4 regions of the Bradyrhizobium sp. PUT101 genome follow, and region 3 is predicted to be linked to each of the others. Evidence: predicted binding sites of a transcription regulator. Region 3 holds the regulator's gene; each other region holds the start of a gene.
What was found. The regulator HrcA, encoded in region 3, represses chaperone genes, less so after heat shock. The targets are predictions, from matches to a motif close to GTTAGCACTCNCNNNNNGNGAGTGCTAAC.
Positions count from the first base shown of each region.

Region 1 (3,746 bases), 900 kb from region 3:
GAACATCACGCTCGCGGCGCGCAGCGGACGTAGACCATGTTGCCGTAGCGGGTGGCGGCGTCCTTGTCGATGAAGCGGGTGATCAGGACGCGGCCGTCGAAGGAGATGATCTCGCGATCCTGCTCGCCAGGGGTCGGCCCCGCCGGTCCGATGTAGTTCTTGCCGCTCGGCGAGCCCTTCAGCCGCAGTTCCTGCGGCGTCGCCTGGTCGGCCAGATGCATGATCACGCCGCCGGAGGAGCCGGCGGTGATCACATAGGGGTTCTTGCACTGCGCCCGGGCGGCAGCCTCGGTGCGGGCGCGGTCGGCCGGGTTCTGGAACGAGGCGAGACCCCAGCGGCCGACGATCTCGTCGGCGCGGATGGTGGCCGGCATTTCCGGAGCTGTGCCGGGTTCGGCCTCGGGCGGCGGAGAGGACGACGAGAAGGACGGCAGGCTCATGCCGCCGCCGCAGGCGCCCAGCAACAGCGCCAGACAGGAGGCTGCCGCCAGATTGGCAACCGTGCGCGCGTGAGCTGAACTGATCATGGCATTCCCCCGAACAAGACGACGGCCGCACCCCTCCCGCAGCCAAGCGCAAAACCGCTGCCGGAGCAATGACGTCCTTCTGTACGCCGACGCCCCGAACAAGTTTCCAATGCCACCATCCTATATCCGCCTCAACAATCGCTTAACCACCTTTGCTTGACAGGATCGCGGCCAAGCCATATTTCCGGGCCCACTATTAGCACTCGGAAAGCCCGATTGCTAAGCGCGCCGTTCGATCCCTCAGGGAGAGGGTGGACGGACGCGCCGCCCCACCGACTTCCACCACTTCCGAAGCGAGCCTCCAAAGGGAAACGTCATGGCTAAATCCAAATTTCGTCCGCTGCATGACCGTGTCGTGGTCAAACGTATCGACGCCGAGGAAAAGACCAAGGGCGGCATCATCATTCCCGACACCGCCAAGGAAAAGCCGTCGCAGGGCGAAGTCGTCGCCGTCGGCCCCGGCGGCCGCGATGAGACCGGCAAGCTGATCCCGATCGACCTCAAGGTCGGCGACCGCGTGCTGTTCGGCAAGTGGTCGGGCACCGAGGTCAAGATCGACAATGAAGAGCTCCTGATCATGAAGGAGTCGGACATCATGGGCGTGCTGGCCTAAGGCCATCTGCCTGAACGGCCGCTGAATGCCATCTCGTCATGCCCGGGCTTGCCCCGGGCATCCATCACTTTTCGCAAGATGATCGATTGCCGGGTCAAGCCCGGCAATGACGAAGAGAAGCGGCAGGAACAACACGAAACACGAGGGATTGCAGACATGGCTGCCAAAGACGTCAAGTTTTCCGGAGACGCGCGCGATCGCATGCTGCGCGGCGTCGACATTCTCGCCAACGCCGTCAAGGTGACGCTCGGCCCGAAGGGCCGCAACGTCGTCATCGAGAAGTCGTTCGGCGCGCCCCGCATCACCAAGGACGGCGTCACCGTCGCCAAGGAGATCGAGCTCGAGGACAAGTTCGAGAACATGGGCGCCCAGATGCTGCGCGAGGTCGCCTCCAAGACCAACGACACCGCCGGCGACGGCACCACCACCGCGACCGTCCTGGCCCAGGCCATCGTGCGCGAAGGCGCCAAGGCGGTTGCCGCCGGCATGAACCCGATGGACCTCAAGCGCGGCATCGACACCGCGGTCGCCGCCGTCGTCAAGGACATCGAAAAGCGCGCCAAGCCGGTCGCCGCCTCCTCCGAGGTCGCCCAGGTCGGCACCATCTCGGCCAATGGCGATGCCGCCATCGGCAAGATGATCGCTCAGGCGATGCAGAAGGTCGGCAACGAGGGCGTCATCACCGTCGAGGAAAACAAGTCGCTCGACACCGAGGTGGACATCGTCGAGGGCATGAAGTTCGACCGCGGCTATCTCAGCCCCTACTTCGTCACCAACGCCGAGAAGATGACCGCCGAGCTCGAGGACGCCTACATCCTCCTGCACGAGAAGAAACTCTCGGGCCTGCAGGCCATGCTGCCGGTGCTGGAAGCCGTGGTGCAGTCGGGCAAGCCGCTCGTCATCATCGCCGAGGACGTCGAGGGCGAGGCGCTGGCCACCCTGGTCGTCAACCGCCTGCGTGGCGGCCTCAAGGTTGCCGCCGTGAAGGCGCCGGGCTTCGGTGACCGCCGCAAGGCCATGCTGGAGGACATCGCGATCCTGACCGGTGGCCAGCTGATCTCCGAGGAGCTCGGCATCAAGCTCGAGAACGTCACGGTGAAGATGCTGGGACGCGCGGGCAAGGTGGTGATCGACAAAGAGAACACCACGATCGTCAAGGGCGCCGGCAAGAAGCCCGACATCGAGGCGCGCGTCGGCCAGATCAAGGCCCAGATCGAGGAGACCACCTCGGACTACGACCGTGAGAAGCTCCAGGAGCGCCTCGCCAAGCTTGCCGGCGGCGTCGCGGTGATACGCGTCGGCGGCGCCACCGAGATCGAGGTCAAGGAGAAGAAGGACCGCGTCGAGGACGCGCTGAACGCCACCCGCGCTGCGGTGCAGGAAGGCATCGTCCCCGGCGGCGGCGTCGCGCTGCTCCGCGCCAAGAAGGCGGTGGGCCGTCTCACCAACGCCAATGACGACGTCCAGGCCGGCATCAACATCGTGCTGAAGGCGCTGGAAGCCCCGATCCGCCAGATCTCCGAGAACGCGGGCGTGGAAGGCTCGATCGTCGTCGGCAAGATCCTGGAGAACAAGTCCGAGACCTTCGGCTTCGACGCCCAGAGCGAGGACTATGTCGACATGGTCGAGAAGGGCATCATCGATCCCGCCAAGGTGGTGCGCACCGCGCTCCAGGACGCCTCCTCCGTGGCCGGCCTGCTGGTGACCACCGAGGCCATGGTCGCCGAGCTGCCGAAGAAGGAAGCTCCGCCGGCCATGCCGGCCGGCGGCGGCATGGGCGGCTTCTAAGCCTCCGTTCCATCGCAGTATTGCGAAGGCCGCCTCCGGGCGGCCTTCTTTTTTGCCGACCCTGCCTCTCCGCTTTCCAATTCAACCGGCAGCCAAAAACCACTACGGTGGCGCCGATTCTGATTGCTCGAGGTCTTCGTCGATGCGCGCGCTTCTGGTTTGTTCGACTGCCCTTCTGGCGGCTCTGCTCGCCGTCTCGCCCGAGTTCGCCTCCGCCCAGATGAAGCTGTCGCCGAAGGCGACAGTGCCGGGCGGACCCGAGACGCGCTATTTCACGTCGATCGACGGGCTGATGGACGGCAATGCCGACGTGATCCTGAAGGAGACGCGCCAGGGCAGGACGGTCACCGCGGCGGTGCTCGACGTCTGCTACCCGATCGCGAAGAATTCCGACCGCAAGGACCGCTTCGTCGTCAATCTCCAGGTCGCCGGCCAGACGCTGACGGGAACGACGCAGAGCCTTGGCGAGAAGTCGCCGGTCAGCGTCAAGCTGCTGCGCAAACAATCCGGCGACACCTTCGAATTTCGCGGCCAGATCGCGATCGGCCAGGCGGTGACCGAGGTCACCTCCCCCGACAATTCCGATCTCAGCGAGAAGGAATTTCTGGACAGCCAGACCTCCGACGACGGCATCACGCCGCAGCCGAAGGATTTCACCGACGTCTCGCCGGAAGCAATCGCAGTCAAGGTCAAGCTCGACGCTGCGACCGACTTCCTGAAGAGCCTGAAGGGCCAGGAGGTCGAGGTGACGCTGGCGAGCCTCACCGTCGGCTGCGACGCACTGCGCGCAGGCGAGCAGACCATCAACATGTCGGTCG
Region 1 is NZ_CP197207.1:5,152,437-5,156,182, reverse strand. Features, by position in the region: gene ACSHT2_RS24820 (hypothetical protein) at 6-527, opposite strand; gene ACSHT2_RS24815 (co-chaperone GroES) at 844-1,140, shown strand; gene groL (chaperonin GroEL) at 1,297-2,928, shown strand; gene ACSHT2_RS24805 (hypothetical protein) at 3,071-3,746, shown strand, end outside.
Region 1: a site for HrcA is predicted at 723-751, ahead of ACSHT2_RS24815 (co-chaperone GroES). Genes of this name have one in related genera too.

Region 2 (3,746 bases), 2.2 Mb from region 3:
CCGCCAAGTCGACGCGGAGAAAGCCCTGTCCGAGCACGCGCTCGCCGAGAAGGCTTTTGCTCAGAATCGAGAGCGGCTGAGGGCAGAGCGGCTGGCCCGGGAAGCCGCAGCGGGCCCGGTGCCAAAGAAGCAACCCAGGGCGAAGAAGAGGTGAACCCGCACGGACAGGTGCGCAGACTGGCCTTTGCCGAAGTCGCGCTTGACGCCTTCGGCTATCGGCCCGATGGCATCCGAGTACCCCCGGGCGAATGTTGGAAAGTTACCGATTAATACAGCAAGGGCCCGGACATTGCGGCCGGGCCTCTGTGTGCGCGCTGAGGGTTGGACTTAGAAGTCCATGCCTCCCATGCCGCCTCCGCCAGGAGGCATGCCGCCAGCCGCGTTCTTCTTTGGGATTTCGGCAACCATCGCTTCGGTAGTGATCAGGAGCGCCGCAACAGACGCGGCGTTCTGGATCGCCACACGCACCACCTTTGTCGGGTCGATGATACCCTTCGAAATAAGATTGACGTACTCGCCTGTCTGAGAGTCGAAGCCGTAGGCGTAGGTTTTGCTCTCCAGGATCTTGCCAACGATCACCGAGCCGTCTTCGCCGGCATTGATCGCGATCTGGCGGGCTGGATAAGACAATGCCTTGCGCACGATCTCGACGCCGGTCTTCTGGTCGTCGTTCTTGGTGCGCAGGCCCTTGAGCTGCTCGGAGGCACGCAGCAGGGCGACGCCGCCGCCGGGGACGATGCCTTCCTCGACAGCAGCACGGGTTGCATGCATCGCGTCGTCAACGCGGTCCTTGCGCTCCTTGACCTCGACCTCGGTCGCGCCGCCGACGCGGATCACTGCGACGCCGCCCGCGAGCTTGGCGAGACGCTCCTGGAGCTTCTCGCGATCGTAGTCCGAGGTGGTTTCCTCGATCTGCGCCTTGATTTGATTGACGCGCGCCTCGATGTCAGCCTTCTTGCCGGCGCCACTGACGATCGTGGTGTTCTCCTTGTCGATCATCACCTTCTTGGCGCGACCGAGCATGTTGAGCGTGACGTTCTCGAGCTTGATGCCGAGATCTTCCGAGATCGCCTGGCCGCCGGTCAGGATCGCGATGTCCTGCAGCATGGCCTTGCGGCGATCGCCGAAGCCCGGAGCCTTGACGGCCGCGACTTTCAGACCGCCGCGCAGGCGGTTCACGACGAGGGTCGCGAGGGCTTCGCCTTCGACGTCCTCGGCGATGATGACCAGCGGCTTGCCGCTCTGAACGACTGCTTCGAGCAGCGGGAGAAGCTCGTTGAGCTGAGACAGCTTCTTTTCGTTGATGAGGACGTAGGCATCCTCCATTTCAACGCGCATCTTGTCGGCGTTGGTGATGAAGTACGGCGAGATGTAGCCGCGATCGAACTGCATGCCTTCGACCACCTCGAGCTCGGTCTCCAGCGACTTGGCTTCCTCGACGGTGATCACGCCCTCGTTGCCGACCTTCTTCATGGCATCGGCCAGGAATTTTCCGATCTCGGCGTCTCCATTCGAGGAGATAGTGCCGACCTGGGCGATCTCGTCGTTCGAGGTGACCTTCTTGGAGTTCTTCTGAAGATCTGCCACGACGGCTTCGACCGCGAGGTCGATACCGCGCTTGAGGTCCATCGGGTTCATGCCGGCCGCAACCGACTTGGCGCCCTCGCGGACAATCGCAGCCGCTAGAACAGTCGCGGTGGTGGTACCGTCGCCGGCCGCGTCAGCGGACTTGGAGGCGACTTCGCGCACCATCTGGGCGCCCATATTCTCGAACTTGTCGTCGAGCTCGATCTCCTTGGCGACGGTGACACCGTCCTTGGTGATGCGGGGTGCGCCAAACGACTTGTCGAGCACGACGTTGCGGCCCTTCGGACCAAGTGTCACCCTGACGGCGTTCGCGAGAATGTCGACACCGCGAAGCATGCGATCGCGCGCGTCGACGCCGAATTTGACTTCCTTGGCGGACATTGTGATCTCCCTTGGGACCGATGCTCATGCGACTGGCCCGGAGGGCGTCTGGGCAATGAGATCATCAGGTAGGCTTGAACCTCGTCCTGCGAGATGACGGCTGCGCCGGCTGCTCAGGACGGGATCGGACAACGGCAGATTACGCGACCTTCTTCGCGACGTGCGAAACAACGGTGAGAACGCCCATGATGTCGCTCTCCTTCATGATCAGGAGGTCTTCGCCATCGAGCACGACTTCGGTGCCCGACCATTTGCCGAACAACACGCGGTCACCGGTCTTGAGGTCGATCGGGATGAGCTTACCCGCTTCGTCGCGGCCTCCCGCACCGACGGCCACGATCTCGCCCTGTGAGGGCTTCTCCTTGGCATTGTCAGGAATGATGATGCCGCCTTTGCTCTTTGCTTCGGCTTCGATGCGCTTGACCACCACTCGGTCGTGGAGCGGACGGAACTTCATGGTGCCCTCTGTTTCTATTTTCGGTCCTAGCAGTCGTCTCTCGAGACTGCCAACCTTCTGCAACTATGTCCGCGCGAGCGACATACAAGGTATTGCCGGAGCGATATTCGCCGGTGACCGTGTCTGCGTGAGAAACCGATAGCTATTTACCAGGAAAGCGCGCACGGTCGCTCAAGGGCCGAAAAGCGGCTTACTCCTCCTGTACGGTCGTGCTGTCGCTCGCGGATGTCATGACGGCATCTGCCCGCCCCGCTACTTGCGGATTTCACGCCGCAAGCCGGCGAGAGCTGGGCGAGCACGAGCTGGTGTCTAAGGAATAGGAGCCCACTTCCGGGCTCTCAACAGAAAGCACTTCATGCAGAATCTCTCACCGCGGCACGTCAGGTTGGAAGAGTCCGTTCGGCTCGGCGTGGTGTCCGGATGGTATTCGACCAAAGTCAGTGGAACGTTTGTGTCCGGTCCTCATGAATCGGAGGCCGATTGCCTTCGCAAGATCGCGGAGATTAATCCTCCGCCGGCGGCCAAGCGGAAATGACCCGATCTCTGGAGCTGCCCGTACCGGAAATGGACGGAGGCGAGCGGCGATGATCGACGGCAATCCCGCCGGCATCATCTCAGTGGCCGCGGTGTGAGGCACTATGTGCCCGCTTGCGGGGACCGGGAGAGGCTTCAATTTACAATTTGCGTCGTGCTCACCGCTGTTGCGGAGCGATAGTGATCAACCATCGAACAGGAGTACAGGACCTGTCTTGCTTGATGACGCGGCCGTCGTCTTTGTCAGGGTTGGAGATGAGGACCGCCGTATGCGAGAGATCGAATGGGATGCGCCGCATGGACTGAGGCTCGCCCATCTTGGGGACCGAAGTCCGACGCCCGAACATCCACCCTCGCCCAAACATGACTGTCTTGCTGTTCGACCGTTAGATGGCGTCGGCAAATCGATACCTGCTCAACAGCCCGGCTCGAACCTTGCGGTCGCGTGCGGTTTTCTATTCCGGAAGCCAGGTACTTTTTGGCCCCTTGGATGCGCCGGGGCACGCTATGCAGCAAATGAGACGGACGCTGCTGACTAAGAAGAAGCAAGTAAAACGCCCTGCGGGAGGTTGTACTCGAGTGGTGGAGTAGCCACGTAACAACTCGGCATCCGACCGCCTTGAGCGCCTATCTGGATTCGCGACGCCTTAGCCAGGCCAAATCCTATCGACGAAATCGGTCAACGGCACGTCGCCCCGACGTGTGCGTCACGGGTCAGGATCACTTATGCCTATCGAACATGCCGCCGTGCGGGTCGTCCAAAAGCCCTGGGGCGTCGGCGATCTCA
Region 2 is NZ_CP197207.1:2,036,167-2,039,912, forward strand. Features, by position in the region: gene ACSHT2_RS09990 (hypothetical protein) at 1-154, shown strand, start outside; gene groL (chaperonin GroEL) at 328-1,968, opposite strand; gene ACSHT2_RS10000 (co-chaperone GroES) at 2,108-2,425, opposite strand; gene ACSHT2_RS10005 (hypothetical protein) at 2,781-2,960, shown strand; gene ACSHT2_RS10010 (class I mannose-6-phosphate isomerase) at 3,686-3,746, shown strand, end outside.
Region 2: a site for HrcA is predicted at 2,451-2,479, ahead of ACSHT2_RS10000 (co-chaperone GroES). Genes of this name have one in related genera too.

Region 3 (3,746 bases):
CATATAGGAGGGGGGGAGGGGCCCGCAAGGACCGAAGCTACGTTTCTGCCGCGAAAACATTGGGTTTTGGAAGATGATGTCCGGGCCCCAGCGCCCTTGCGGGTGAGGAATTATTAACAGGTTCGGGCTTCGGCAAGCCCCCGCTACCGCAGCGGGCCCCGCCCTGTTGCGGCAAGGCCAAACCCGCTAAAAGGCGGACTGGCCGTACAGCCGGCGCAGCTGCTTCGCGCGACAAAGCGGCCCGGCGGCCGACCATCGAACGGCCTCAATGTGAACCAATCAGAGTGCCCATGAAGCTGATCCGTCCCCTCGCTGCGCTCGCCCTCCTCGCCGCCTCCGCGTTTCCGGCCTTCGCCGCGGACGCCGTCTTCCCACCTGGCTTGCGTCTCGGCATGGTGCCGCTGATCGGCCTCAGTACGGCCAAAACCTTTCCGGGCTTCGAGAGCGAGGACGGCAGCGTCAAGGTGCTGATCACAGAGCTGCCGCCGGCGGCCTATGGCGAGGTCGCGAGCGCCTTCAATTCCAGTCCCGCCGGGACCAATGGCGTCAAGCAGGACAAGATCGAGACCCCCGCAGGCCTTGCCTATTTCACCACCGAAAGCGGCAAGGCCGGCGATACGGCGGTGAAGCGCTACTCGATGATCGTGCCCGGCGCCGGCTTCTCCGGCTATGTCGCGGTGCAGATCCCGGAGAATGCGACCAAGATCTACACGGATGAAGCGGTGCGGCAGATGTTTGCGAGCGCCGTCACCCGCAGGCAGGTCGCAGCCGAAGAGCAGATCGCGCTGATGCCGTTCAAGATCACGAATCTCGCCGACTTCAAGGACATCCGGACCCTGGCGCCGGGCTCGAGCATCATCCTGGCCGACGGCGACGAGAGCACGGGCTACGAGTCGAAGCCGTTCATGATCCTCGGCCTGATCGGCGCCACCCCGCAGCAGGCCGACGACCGCGCCCGCTTCGCCCAGGAGGCGGCGCTCCAGATTCCCGGCGTGCGCGAGTCGCGCGTCACCATGTCCGAGCCGATCCGCATCAACGGCCAGCAGGGTTTCGAGACCCGGATCGACGGCGTCAGCGGCAAGGACAAGATCCCTGTGACCGTGGTGCAGTGGATCCGCTTCTCAACTGGCGGCGCGTCATTGCGCATCATCGCCAGCGCCCCACGCGACCAGTGGCTGCCCGCCTTCACCCGCTTCCGCGCCGTCCGCGACGGCATCCAGCCGAAGGGCTAAAGCATGATCCGGAAAAGTGCGCAGCGGTTTTCCGAAAAGATCATGCTTAAACAACAACCTAAAGCGCGATGACGATTCATCCTCATCGCATCGCGCTTTAGCTGCATCCGCAAGCAAGATGCCCTCCCTCCCTCGCTCGAGGAGCGCGCTTGTTCGCGCGCGCCTCGAAGGATGAAGGCCGAGCCGCAACTGCCGGGGCCTACATGGTTCGAGACGGCGCCTGGCGCCTCCTCACCATGAGGTTCGATCAGTTCGGCGCGCCGTTCGATTCATTGTTGTTGGCGGCGGGGGCAGCCTTCGCACCGCCCTTGGCAACGCCGACCAGTGCCGGGCGCAGCACGCGCTCGCCGATGGTGTAGCCGGCCTGCATGACCTGCACCACGGTGCCCGACGGCACCGACGCATCAGGCACCTCGAACATTGCCTGCTGGAAGTTCGGATCGAACTTCTGGCCCTGTGGATCGAACTTCTTCACGCCGTGCTTTTCCAGCGCGTTGAGCAGCGAGCGCTCGGTGAGCTCGACGCCCTCGATCAGCGAGGTCAGGCCGGGATCGGCCGCAGCACGCGCCTCGGCCGGAACGGCATCGAGCGCGCGCTGGAGATTGTCGGCGATGTCGAGCACATCGCGAGCAAAGCCGGTGATGCCATAGAGCCTCGCGTCGGCGACCTCCTTGCTGGTGCGCTTGCGCAAATTCTCCATCTCGGCCAGCGTCCGCAGCATGCGGTCGCGCGCTTCAGCGGCTTCCTTCTGCAACGTTTCGACCGAGCCCGGCTCGGGATCGTCGGGCATGATGTAGGGCTTTGACACCACGGGCTCGGGCGTCGGCGCGGTCGTGTCTTCGGGTTGCCGGTCTCGATCGGTCATCGGCTCTAATCTCGAACTCGTTTCCAGGGATTGTTGGCCCGGATATCGTGCCTAAGCTCACGAAAATCAAGCGCCCGTGATCGGAGGAGGCGCCGGTCAGCCCCCCAGGAGGCGGCTGACGATGCGGGCGGCGTAGTCCACGGTCGTGATCACGCGGGCATAATTCAGCCGCGTCGGCCCGATCACCCCGAGAACGCCGACGATGTGGCCGGCGGCATCCCGATAGGGCGAGATGATGGTGGAGGACCCCGACAGGGAGAACAGCTTGTTCTCGCTGCCGATGAAGATGCGCACGCCCTCCGCCGTCTCGGCACGGCCGAGCAGGTCGATCACGCCGCGCTTGGTCTCGAGATCGTCGAACAACAGGCGAACGCGCTCCAGATCCTCCAGCGCATGCAGATCCTCCAGCAGATTGGCATGGCCGCGGACGATCAGCTGGCGATCCTCGTTCTCGCCGCCGGACCAGCTGGCGATGCCGGCCGAGATCACCTTCTGCGTCAGCTGATCGAGTTCGGCACGGGCCTCTCCGAGTGCCGTCTCGAGCTCGAGCCGCGCCTCGGCCAGCGTGCGGCCGCGGATCCGCGCATTGAGGAAATTGCCGGCTTCGGTGAGCGCAGAGGAGGGAACTCCAGGCGGCAGCGTCAGCACGCGGTTTTCGACCTGGCCGTCCTCGCCGACGAGGATCACCAGCGCTTTCTCTGGTTCCAGGCGGACGAATTCGATGTGCTTCAGCCGCGCATTGGACTTTGGCGTCAACACCACAGCGGCGGCCCGGGTCAGGCCGGAGAGCCGCATCAGGGCCTGGTCCAGCGCCGCCTCGACCGACTGCGCCTCGCCGACGGAGGCGAGCTGGCTCTGGATCGATTGCCGCTCGGCCTCGTTGAGGTCGCCGACCTGCATCAGGGCATCGACGAAGAAGCGCAGGCCGAGTTCCGTCGGCAAGCGGCCGGCCGAGGTGTGCGGGGCATAGATCAGGCCGAGCTGTTCCAGATCGGCCATGACATTACGGACCGACGCCGGCGACAGCGGCATGGCGATCAGGCGGGAAATGTTGCGCGAGCCGACAGGCTCGCCGGTCGTCAGATAGCTTTCGACGATTTGACGAAAAATGTCGCGGGAACGCTCGTTGAGCTGGGCAAGGCCTGCGCGCGGCGCGATCAGATGGATCGGATCGTGATGGGCCACAGACGGCAACTCCTCTCAGACGCCCATAATCTGTCCATCCCGGGCCCTTCTGACAAGCCTGGCGTTTGCGGCCGCGAATCAGAGGGTGAAAAAACCTTGCCGCCCATCCCCGCCCCACCTACAAGCACCGCGAGCAGCCTTTTCCCGTGAGTTTTGGAGGATTTCCCATGCGGCCAAGCCGCCGTGCGCCCGACGAATTGCGCCCCGTGACGCTGGAGCGCGGCGTGGTGAAATATGCGGAAGGTTCCTGCCTGGTGAAATTCGGCGACACCCACGTGCTGGTCACCGCCACGCTGGAGGACCGCCTGCCGCCGTGGCTGAAGGGCCAGGGCCGCGGCTGGGTCACCGCCGAATACGGCATGCTGCCGCGCGCGACGTCGGAACGGACCCGCCGCGAGGCCTCCGCCGGCAAGCAGAGCGGCCGCACCGTCGAGATCCAGCGCCTGATCGGCCGCTCGCTTCGC
Region 3 is NZ_CP197207.1:4,251,279-4,255,024, forward strand. Features, by position in the region: gene ACSHT2_RS20590 (hypothetical protein) at 291-1,232, shown strand; gene grpE (nucleotide exchange factor GrpE) at 1,480-2,097, opposite strand; gene hrcA (heat-inducible transcriptional repressor HrcA) at 2,194-3,282, opposite strand; gene rph (ribonuclease PH) at 3,450-3,746, shown strand, end outside.

Region 4 (3,746 bases), 2.5 Mb from region 3:
GCTGCCGGGGTTTCGCATTTCTCGACTTTGCCTGAGAGGCTGGATCAGAAGTCCATGCCGCCCATGCCGCCGCCCGGAGGCATCGCCGGACCGGCGCCGCCCTTCTTGGGCAGCTCGGCGACCATGGCTTCCGTGGTGATCAGGAGCGCGGCAACCGAGGCTGCGTTCTGGATCGCGGTGCGGACCACCTTGGTCGGGTCGATGATGCCCTTCTTGACGAGGTCGCCGTATTCACCGGTCTGGGAGTCGAAGCCGAAAGCGTACGACTTGTTCTCCAGGACCTTGCCGACGATCACCGAGCCGTCTTCACCGGCGTTGATCGCGATCTGGCGAGCGGGCGCGGAGAGCGCCTTGCGCACGATCTCGACGCCGGTCTTCTGGTCGTCGTTCTTGGTGCGCAGGCCCTTGAGCTGCTCGGAGGCACGGAGCAGGGCGACGCCGCCGCCCGGGACGATGCCTTCCTCGACAGCCGCGCGGGTCGCATGCATCGCGTCATCAACGCGATCCTTGCGCTCCTTCACCTCGACCTCGGTCGCGCCGCCGACGCGGATCACCGCGACGCCGCCTGCGAGCTTGGCGAGACGCTCCTGGAGCTTCTCGCGGTCGTAGTCCGAGGTGGTCTCCTCGATCTGGGCCTTGATCTGGGCCACGCGCGCCTCGATGTCGGCCTTCTTGCCGGCGCCGTTGACGATCGTGGTGTTCTCCTTGTCGATCATCACCTTCTTGGCGCGACCGAGCATGTTGAGCGTGACGTTCTCGAGCTTGATGCCGAGATCTTCCGAGATCGCCTGGCCGCCGGTCAGGATCGCGATGTCCTGCAGCATGGCCTTGCGGCGATCGCCGAAGCCCGGAGCCTTGACGGCCGCGACCTTCAGGCCGCCACGCAGGCGGTTCACGACGAGGGTCGCGAGGGCTTCGCCTTCGACGTCCTCGGCGACGATGACCAGCGGCTTGCCGGTCTGCACCACGGCCTCGAGCAGCGGCAGCAGCTCGTTCAGCGAGGAGAGCTTCTTCTCGTTGATGAGGATGTAGGCGTCGTCCATCTCAACGCGCATCTTGTCGGCGTTGGTGACGAAGTAGGGAGAGATGTAGCCGCGGTCGAACTGCATGCCCTCGACGACGTCGAGCTCGGTCTCGAGCGACTTGGCTTCCTCGACGGTGATGACACCCTCGTTGCCGACCTTCTTCATGGCGTCGGAGAGGAACTTGCCGATCTCCTGGTCGCCGTTGGCCGAGATGGTGCCGACCTGGGCGATCTCGTCGTTCGAGGTGACCTTCTTGGAGTTCTTCTGCAGATCCGCCACGACGGCTTCGACCGCGAGGTCGATACCGCGCTTGAGGTCCATCGGGTTCATGCCGGCGGCGACCGACTTGGCGCCTTCGCGCACGATCGCCTGGGCGAGCACGGTTGCGGTGGTGGTGCCGTCGCCGGCCGCGTCAGCGGACTTGGAGGCGACTTCGCGCACCATCTGCGCGCCCATGTTCTCGAACTTGTCCTCGAGCTCGATCTCCTTGGCGACGGTGACGCCGTCCTTGGTGATGCGGGGAGCGCCGAACGACTTGTCGAGCACGACGTTGCGGCCCTTCGGGCCGAGCGTGACCTTCACCGCGTTGGCGAGAATGTCGACGCCGCGCAGCATCTTGTCGCGCGCTTCAACCGAGAATTTGACTTCTTTGGCTGCCATCTGGATCTTTCCTTGGAATGATGTGACTGGAGGGAGAGGGGGCTCTTAGGCCGCCTTCTTCTTGGACTCGCTGACCTCGAGAACGCCCATGACGTCGCTCTCCTTCATGATCAGCAGGTCCTGGCCGTCGATCTTGACCTCGGTGCCGGACCACTTGCCGAACAGCACGCGGTCGCCGACCTTCAGGTCGATCGGGATCAGCTTGCCGGACTCGTCGCGGCCACCCGGGCCGACGGCGACGACTTCGCCCTGAGAGGGCTTTTCCTTGGCAGTGTCGGGAATGATGATGCCGCCAGCGGTCTTCTCTTCTGCGTCGATGCGCTTGACCACGACGCGGTCGTGAAGCGGACGGAATTTCATGCAGTCCTCCTAAGCAATTGCACGTGTTGAGGATTTTGAGATTGTTAGCAGTCGTTGCCCGCGAGTGCTAGCACGAGCCAAGCTGAAATAGGACAGGAATTTTGCGGGGGCAAGGGCTTCTAGCAGAAAAATCAGCACCCGGAAGCGTGGACTGCCAGAATCTCATTTCCATCGTTAACCAGCGCCCGAGGCCGTATTAGCACGGAGTTATGTCTGCTGCTAACGCATTGAATTTCAACAGCTTGTTAAACTTTTGGGCTTGAGATGGGTTGTCAGTTTGCGTCACATTTCTCTCATGTGAGCGCATCGTTTCCGGGTGGCTCCCGGGGCACGGATCAAGCCACCCCCTGAATGCGCTCCTGCAAAGGAGGTTTGGCATGGGACTGCGGAGTGGGGGCGTTTCCGAGGATTTCCGGAAACAGATGCTGGGCTACGGACTGACGACGGCGCAAATCCTCTATCGGATGCCGGATCATCCGTCGCTGCTCCAGACCTACGTCTGGCAGAACTACGACATGTTTCCGAAATTTCCGGCGCTGAAGGATTTCCTGGCGTTCTGGCAGGAGAAGCTCGATGGTCCCCTCCATTCGGTCACGGTGGCGCATTCCAAGCTGATCAAGCCGGCCGAGCTGCGCGCCGTGGACGGCGTGTTCCGGCTGCATTGAGCCAGAGATCAGGCGCCGCCGCTGCAATAGCGTATCCACATCGCGCGATAGGCGTCGTCTACGGCGCGCGCATATGAGATGGGGTTGCCGGCGGCCGCAGCGTTGATCTGTCCGGGCAGTTCGCGGCGCAATCGATCAAGATCGTCGATCCGCGCCGCGCAGCCGGCTGCGATCTCGACATATGCCTCATCGCAGTCCGCGACCCAGTCCGGCATGCCAAGCGCGGTGAGGATGGCGCCGGCGGCACGGCTGGGCAGACTGCTCCCGAGCTTCGCCACCACGGGCACGCCCATTTGCAGGGCTTCCAACGTGCTGACGCCGCCGTTCTGTGGGAACGGGTCGAGCGCAATATCGACGCGATTGAACGATGCCAGATGTTCGCTCCGCAAGGTGGCTCCGAGCAGGTCGACGCGTTCGGCCGGCACTAGGTGAGCCGCAAACCGCGCCAGCAGCTTGTCGCGGACCAGTTGATCGTCCAGCGCAACATCCTTGATCAGCAGTCGCGAGCCCGGGACCCGCTCGAGAATCCTGGACCAGACGTCCGCAGCCTCGTCCGAAATCTTGCTGATGCGGTTGAAGACACCGAACGTGACGAAGCCGTTCGAGAGAGCCGGCGCCTCCGCCCGCACAATCCCGGCCGGCAGTGGCGCCAGCGTCACGAAGCACGGCAGGTCGACAACGGTCTCCGCAAACAAATGCCGAACCGCGGAAGGAATCGCGACGGGGTCCGAGAACAGATAATCGATCGTTGGCAGCCCGGTGCCGGTGCCGTGGCCCCAGCCGTGCACCTGGATCGGTGCCGGCTTGCGCGCAAACACGCCGAGGCGGTTTCCTCTGGTGTGGCCGGACAGATCGACCAGGATATCGACGCGATCGGCGCGAATCTGAGCGGCGAGGCGATCGTCGGTCCATTGCGAGGCGTCACGCCAGCGATCGGCGATCCCCTGAAATTCGCTTGTCGTCGTACACACTTTTGACGAGCAGGAGTAGCACACGATCTCGAACTGCGCGCGGTCATGGTGTTGCAGGACGGGCT
Region 4 is NZ_CP197207.1:1,762,101-1,765,846, reverse strand. Features, by position in the region: gene groL (chaperonin GroEL) at 45-1,685, opposite strand; gene groES (co-chaperone GroES) at 1,731-2,045, opposite strand; gene ACSHT2_RS08640 (usg protein) at 2,423-2,710, shown strand; gene ACSHT2_RS08635 (O-linked N-acetylglucosamine transferase, SPINDLY family protein) at 2,719-3,746, opposite strand, start outside.
Region 4: a site for HrcA is predicted at 2,089-2,117, ahead of groES (co-chaperone GroES). Genes of this name have one in related genera too.